One region of the Mesobacillus jeotgali genome, then DNA from elsewhere that is predicted to be linked to it. Evidence: riboswitches for the same ligand, from Rfam matches in the RefSeq annotation. Region 1 holds a riboswitch; the other holds the start of a gene.

Region 1 (3,687 bases):
TTACAATTAATTATTATATTAAACAATATGAATCTAAAAGATATACATTATATACAACAAGCGGTTTAGAAGAATTTTTAGAAAAAATCGAGAATATTTCCGACATAGTCCTACCTATTATCTCCACTGGAGATATATCAAGTATTGTTAGCGAATTTATAAACGAAGACTAAACATGTTGACCTAACCTTAGATTGTTCTCACGTAGCATCCAGAATGCGAAATGTTGGATGAGTGGTTACGATTCCTATGAAGGAATGGCAACATAAAATAATTGAAAAACATTAGGAAAAACAGAAATAAAGAGAATAAGTATAATTACAGAAGTCCGATAGCTAGATTCATATAAATTTTCTATTTTATGACTCTAGCTTGATACAATTAATCTGGAAGGATGAGGAGATGGAACCAATAGGTTTAACAGCTTTTGCAATAACGACGAGATTTTTTGGAATGGTAAATTCTAACCGAAATATTAATGAAGTATTGTCTCAAATGATTATATTTTATGAAGAGCAAGAAAAAGTATTAGAAACAATTAAAATGGATTTAGAAACGATGAAAAAAGGACCTATTTTTAGCGCGAAAACGTATCTTTTAGACGCTTCCAAATCATATAGAACAGTGAATGAGCAACAAGAACTAGTTTGGTCTGCCAAAGATAAATTTATTGATGCTTTGGGAATATTACAGGCCAAGTCGCATAAAAACTATGAAGATCACTATTTTCTGTGTATTAATCATTTATATATTTCCATGTGTTGGGACTTACTTCATAAAACAGACGATTCAACTGATTGGATTATCTCTTCACTTAAAGAATGCAATGCAGCTACTTTATTAATTGAACAAGAAATAGGGTCTATTAATAGAGAACAACAAAAGCTGAAGCAAAAACTTAATGTGTTGAAAGAAAAAATTACAAAGGGTGCGACATCTACAGCAGTACTATTCTTGGCTTTCGCTCCTCTGGCACTTGCAAAGGATTATCCTAAATATAAAGAAAAAATTAGAGTAGAAACTAGGCTGAAAATAATCGAGGAAAAGTTAGTAAAAGTCCAATTTATAAGAAAGATTCTAAAAGAGATTATAGAGTCGCTAACACAAGTTTTAGAGGCTAGGGAGGATCACATGTCCCATACATAAGTGAAAATAATTGGTGTATCGCTGAGTAAGACATGAGATTGTTCGGATACAAAGGAACGGCTCTCATGTCTCATTCAGGAGCCGAAATAGTGTTAGTAAGTATGCTCTTGTGCATTTTTAAATTGTTGCTGAATATAGTGTCCGAAAAAACTTGATGGTAATGATTATCCGGAAGCTGACTGACAACTGTCCGTTTAACATGGGTTGAATGATGAATGATGAATGATGGGCAAAAGGGGTCTTCGATTTTAGACCGTTTACACTTTCACCAATTTCCATTGACTGTAAGGGAAAACGAGAGTGAATGAATTGGTCCTTAAGTACATACTGTTTTATCAAAGAATGGGGACGTACCTTGTGTTTCTTTTATATGTCCAGATTTCTGAACGGACTGACGTTTTCCGTTTTCGTGTATCGTTTTTGTAAATGAGGGATTCTTAATTGCGGCTTGAGAATCGTCCCCATGTTCTGCAATTGCATAAAAAGGTGGAATTTTTACTTTACTATAGTTCTAAAGAACTATATAATAAATGTGTAAATAATTCCAAATATAATCCTATGAAAAGGGCAAACTTCTCGAAAGGGGAGGACGCAAAGCCGTGAGTCTAAGGCATGCTGAGGTGTGCTAGGATCGTCAGGTTTCCATAGAGTAGAGTTCCTCTTGCTATGGCTTTTTGTCATAGTTTTTTTATTTTCCGGGAGGGGTAGATGGCATGAGCTTTCTTAAGACGTTTGGTAAATATGCAGGAAAAACAGCTGGGATTGTAGTCGGAGGACCAATTCAAGTGATTGGGGAGTTAGCTGGATCTGATGTGATCGAGGACATTGGAAAAGGGGTTAGGAAGGCATCTGAGTTCGCTGGTACTACGGTTGGACAAGCTGCGGATGGAGCTGTGGGGACTGTGGCGGGAATCATTAATGACAATCCAACCCAGCGTGATCAGGGTTTGAATGAAATCGGAAGTGCTGTCGGCAGGACCGCGAAGGGAGTCTATCAAACTGCTAAACATACAGTTCACAATGGCGGTGAAGTCATTGGCGGTTTTGTCGATGGAGATCATAACCGTGTAAAAAAAGGTGCGATTTCCATCGCTAAAACGGTTGCTATTGGAGCCTTGGCTGTAGGGGTTGTCGATGTTGTGGATGGAGTCGATGTCGCTGATGCAGAGGAGAATGGATCTAATTTACCAGATGCAGAAGTACCATTTGAAACCAAAACGATCGAGCTTCCAAACGGTGAGACCGTAACGGATTCCTTCCCTGTATTTGACTGTAGTTACGAAATGGAAATTGATGAAGATATGTATTTGAGAAGCGATTATATCCATTTTACATATGCAAACTATGAGTTATATGAAGATATTCAAGAAGATCCAGAATTAGCTGAAGAACTAGGATTAACCGAAGCAGACATCGAAGCTTTGTCCAATGGAGATAATCCAGAGGGATACACGTGGCATCACAATGAAGAGCCGGGAGTCCTGCAATTAGTTGACCGGGAAACACACGCAAGCGTAGGGCATACCGGAGGCCGTGAGCTTTGGGGTGGCGGAAGCGAGTATAGATAAGTAAGAAAGTGAATGAAGCCAAAGGGGCAGTGAGATGAGTTTCTTTAGGAATATAGCAGAAGTAGGGAAAATATTTGCGGATTCAGGAAAAGAATTAGGACAGATTTTAAGCGATGGAAGAAAAGAGTTTACCGAATTGATGACGGACGGCTTTAAAGAAATGGTGATTAAAGGCAACGACGATTATAAGACATCTTATGAAAAAAATAGTGAGGCAGGAGAAATTCTGTATAAGGCTCGAAGGAAGTATGATGAGTTATTCGATGATGTCCACGAGGAAATCCTTTGTGTAGAGACATTAATTGACGATCATTATGACTATAAAAAGAAACTGTATGAAGAGATAAAAAGTCAATACGGAGCAACGGTGGAGAAATATATATCTGACTATTATTTGCAAAGGAAGGCTTTTTATTCCTCTCATTCTGAGGATAGCAATCCTTTCATGCCTGCAGCGGCGGCAGTCATCGGTACATTGGGTGCAGGACTTGTCAGTGGGGTTGTTGGCATGGATCTAATCCAGCAAAGAACGCGTGTGAAGCAGGCAGATGCTTATTTGCAGGAAGCAAAAAAAATAAAGGCGAAGCTTGATTTAGAGTGTGGAAGACTAAGAGTATTGAAAACAAATTTGGCCTTTGTCGAAAAAAGTATCTACGAAGAACGTTCGCTCATTGAGCGTTTGTATCGTCCTCTTAAAGAAAAAATGAAGCAAACGGAAGAATTATTGGCTTTAGATTTTAACGATGAATGTGACGTCCAGGGTGCAGAACAAGTGATAGAAATCATCAGGATGCTGGAAAGAACGCTTACAACACATTTTCTTCAGGACGAAGCTGTCATCACGACTCAGTATCAGGAACTGACTAAACAGTTAGAGCAATTAGTCCGAAAAATATAGTGAAAACATCAAATCAAAAGGGGAAGTCATAATGAGTGTAAAGAATGTTTTTAGCGCATTGGATATCGCATCAGT
Region 2 (3,687 bases), 1.3 Mb from region 1:
AGCAAAAAAGGAATTATATGTTGAAGGAGGATCGTTTATTAATCTCTAAATAGGATTTGAAAAAAAATTTTACGGCGAGGAAATTGAAAAAACGAAAGAGAAGATATTAAAATCGCTGACTTGTATGGTGAAAATCTTGTTGGAAACTGGTTCAGCCCATAACAAAACGCATGGACACCCTGTCCATGCGTTTTCATCTATCTTAAACTAGTTTTTCAAGGTTTACTCGTTTGTGAATCGCAAGCATGACAGGTATACCTATGGCCATTACCGTGAATTCACCTGCAGCCGTTGTCAGCCATGTGAACCAGAATGGCAATTGGAATGCCAGGTTCAGTTCAATCGCAATCAGGAACATCGTGAACGTGAAGACTAATGTGTTCACAATCATACGGCCGATGATACTTTTAATATATTTGGCTGTGAAAATCGTAATCAGCAGGGATAATACTGACTGGCCGACTCCAAAGACGAGGTCATAGGCGACCATTGGCGAGAAAAGCAGGTTTGTTAAAAATACACCTAATACTATTCCGAAGAAATACTTCTTATTGAAAACAATCAGGTGATTAAACATTTCCGACACGCGGAACTGTACATTGGTAAAGCCAAATGGCTGGATGACGGCAGAAACGGCAATATATAAAGCAGCCAGAATCCCGTTCCGGACAATCGTTCTAGTATTCATTTTTCATCTCTCCTAGTTTTTTTACGTGGGATGGTTACGAACCACGTTATTTAAAAGCCAATTTAATATTATATAGGATAAAAGGCCTTCTCACAATATAATTTTTCTTAGAATAATAGATATTGGGCCAACAATGAATATCTCAGTTTAAAGTATCTTTATTTTAAAATATGTCGCGGGATTGTTATAATTTAGGGATAGTAACTACAGTTCGTTAAAAGGGGTTTTCAAAATGTTCAAAAGAGATGTCAATAAACATTGGACAGTTCAATATGAGGAAAGAGGGATGCCGCATGTCCAGGCAGGACTTGTGCTGAATCCCCAGAACTGGAGGGAATTGGACCCCTTCATTTTAATGGCGGAGGACTGGTTTAAGCGTGGTACTTTTTCCGATCACCCGCATCGCGGCTTCCAGACAATCACGTATATCATTGATGGCAGGCTAGAGCACATTGACAACCATGGCGGCCACAGCATCCTGGAGTCTGGTGACATCCAGTACATGAACGCTGGCAGTGGTGCGCGGCATGCTGAAGAGGCAGTAGACAATGACATAGCGCATACACTGCAGCTCTGGCTGAATCTGCCTAAGGATTTAAAAGGGACAACCACTTCTTACCAAAATGTGTATTCCGAACACGCTCCTGTAGTCCAGTTCGAAGGCGGTACCTTAAAGGTGTACTCAGGAGAAACTGCCGGAGTGAAAGGACCACTCGAACCACTGGTACCTTTTACCCTATCAGAAATTCAGCTGGCTGAGGGAGCGGAGTTCGCATATGAATTACCCGAAGGACATAACGCATTCCTTTACGTACTTTCAGGTGATATAGAGGCAGGTTCAAGCCAAACAAACCTTAAAAAGTCTTCCGCAGCAACATTGACCTTTAAAGACGGCGGCGAAGGCCTAAGTGAAATTTTACTAAAAGCAAATCAGCGATCCCGCGTTTTGGTATACTCCGGTAAGCCAATCAAAGAAGAAGTGGTCGCCTACGGACCGTTCGTGATGAATTCGATGGAGGAGATTCGCCAGGCTTACCGTGATTATCAGGAAGGGAAATTCGGCAAGGCGGCTGAATAACCTAAACTTTTTAAAACTTTCTATTTATTTTTCTCTGTCGAAAAAGTAAGATAAAAGTAGAATTAAAATCCGATAATGGCAAACCCAGGGAAATCTGGGGACGCAAAGCTACAGGGGCTAAAGTCATCGACCATGCCAGCCAGTTGCCGAAGATTCACATATCTTATGTATGTGCTGCTCTTCGGACAGCACTTTTTTTGTCGATTTTAATTCCAATATGGTAAAAGTGGAGGTATTGGAATGAAGAAGATTTTAGCATCAACATTATTGACAGGAATGCTGGCTTTTGGAACAGGAGTCTCTGCAGATGAGATAGTCGAAACGGTAGATCCGGGTACGACTCCTGACGAGTTTTTATTTACGTTTGATCAATTGTTTGAGGAATTGAAGATTCTGGTAACCTTCGATGATGAACAAGAAGCCCAGCTTTTGCTTGAATTCGCAAACGAGAGATTGGCTGAAGCCACAGCGATGTCAGCTGAAGAAAAAGCAGAATTCGTTCAAGCTGCCTTTGAGGAATACTTAGCGGCACTTGAGGAAGCCCAGGAAAAGGTAACGGAAGTGATTGTAGAAGATGGGACCGATGCTGAAGGGGAAGAAAGTCTGACGGAAGGGCTTGAAGAAGCATCTGAAGTTGAAGATGAGTTGACTGAAGAACTTGAGGATGAGCTGAAGGAAGAGGTTGAAGAAGCAACGGAACAAGCAAAGATCGTTGCTAATGTAGTGGAAGATTTGGACCAGGAAATGGTTGCTCAGCTGCGTGAACAGGAGTTGGGATATGGCCAAATCGCCCAAATCTTCTGGCTGGCAGAAGCAGCTGGTAAAACAGTAGAGGAAATCACTGCTTTATATACAGAAGAAAAGATCGGATTCGGCCAGGCAGCCAAGCAGCTAGGTGTCCATCCTTCGCAAATGAAAGGTCTCGCATCAGGCAAAAAACAGGAATCTGAAGAAGAAAAAGATGAAGATACAGAAACTGATGAAAATACCGATGCGTCCGAAAAAGAGAGCAACACAGAAGATACCGAACAGCAAGTGGAGGAAACTGAAGCTGTAAATGAAAATGAAAGTGATGAGACAGCCACTGAAAATTCCACTGTCGAGCAGGTAAGTGCTGCTTCAGCACAAAGTATTGCAAAAGATGAAAAGAAGTCTGAAGAGAAGCAAGCTATAGCATCGAAAAATGCCGAAGAAAAACAACTAGAGAAAGAAAAGAAAGCAGAATCCAAGCAAAAAGAGGCAGCCGAAAAAGCTGAAGAGCAACAAAAGGAAGCTGCCAAAAAAGCTGAAGAGCAACAAAAAGAAGCTGCTAAAAAAGCTGAAGAAAAAAAGCGTGAAGAAGCTAAAAAAGAAGAAGAAAGAAAGCGTGAAGAAGCCAAGGAAGAAGAAGAAAGAAAACGTGAAGAAGCCAAGAAAAATAAAGAAAAACAAGAAGATGAAGCCAACGAAGATGATGATGAGCAGGACGATGAGGGTGATGAAAAGGGAAACAAGGAAAAAGGCAAAAATAACGGTAAGTAAAAGTTATCAAGAGTCAATGCTAGAACACTACCTCCCAGTTTGATTCCAATCAATTGACGGAATGCGCACTGTCATGTATCATAATCGTATACATTTGAATAGTTTCTCCTAAAGGGGAGTAGCTTTCACAACAGAGTCGTCATTACGGAGATCACTCCCGGCTTTGTTGGCAACGATAGTTGTTAGCAAGACCTTTGCCATATTTGGTGAAGGTCTTTATTTGTTTTCAGACCTTCACCTGAGCGGGTGAAGGTATTTTTATGGGTAACCTTATAAGATCAAAAAAAAGGGTTTCCCACAAGCATGTGCAAGAGCAAGGAATGTAGAAACATTTTATAAATCTTCTATAGATATAAAGAGGCATTTTCCTAACGATCAACATAAATTTAAGTATTGGAGT

Evidence for each region. A riboswitch is a leader RNA that binds a small molecule or an ion and turns the genes downstream of it on or off. The one in region 1 is predicted to bind cyclic di-GMP.
Region 2: it holds a riboswitch for cyclic di-GMP, as region 1 does, so the genes downstream of both, FOF60_RS04490 (DUF5667 domain-containing protein) here and FOF60_RS22645 (HNH endonuclease) in region 1, are expected to answer to the same signal.

Annotation. Positions count from the first base shown of each region.
Region 1 is NZ_CP109811.1:4,453,511-4,457,197, reverse strand. Features, by position in the region: gene FOF60_RS22655 (hypothetical protein) at 1-173, shown strand, start outside; gene FOF60_RS22650 (hypothetical protein) at 403-1,146, shown strand; cyclic di-GMP riboswitch class I at 1,703-1,793, shown strand; gene FOF60_RS22645 (HNH endonuclease) at 1,860-2,714, shown strand; gene FOF60_RS22640 (hypothetical protein) at 2,749-3,612, shown strand; gene FOF60_RS22635 (hypothetical protein) at 3,644-3,687, shown strand, end outside.
Region 2 is NZ_CP109811.1:900,219-903,905, forward strand. Features, by position in the region: gene FOF60_RS04480 (QueT transporter family protein) at 203-688, opposite strand; PreQ1 riboswitch class I at 695-739, opposite strand; gene FOF60_RS04485 (pirin family protein) at 921-1,766, shown strand; cyclic di-GMP riboswitch class I at 1,834-1,917, shown strand; gene FOF60_RS04490 (DUF5667 domain-containing protein) at 2,007-3,287, shown strand.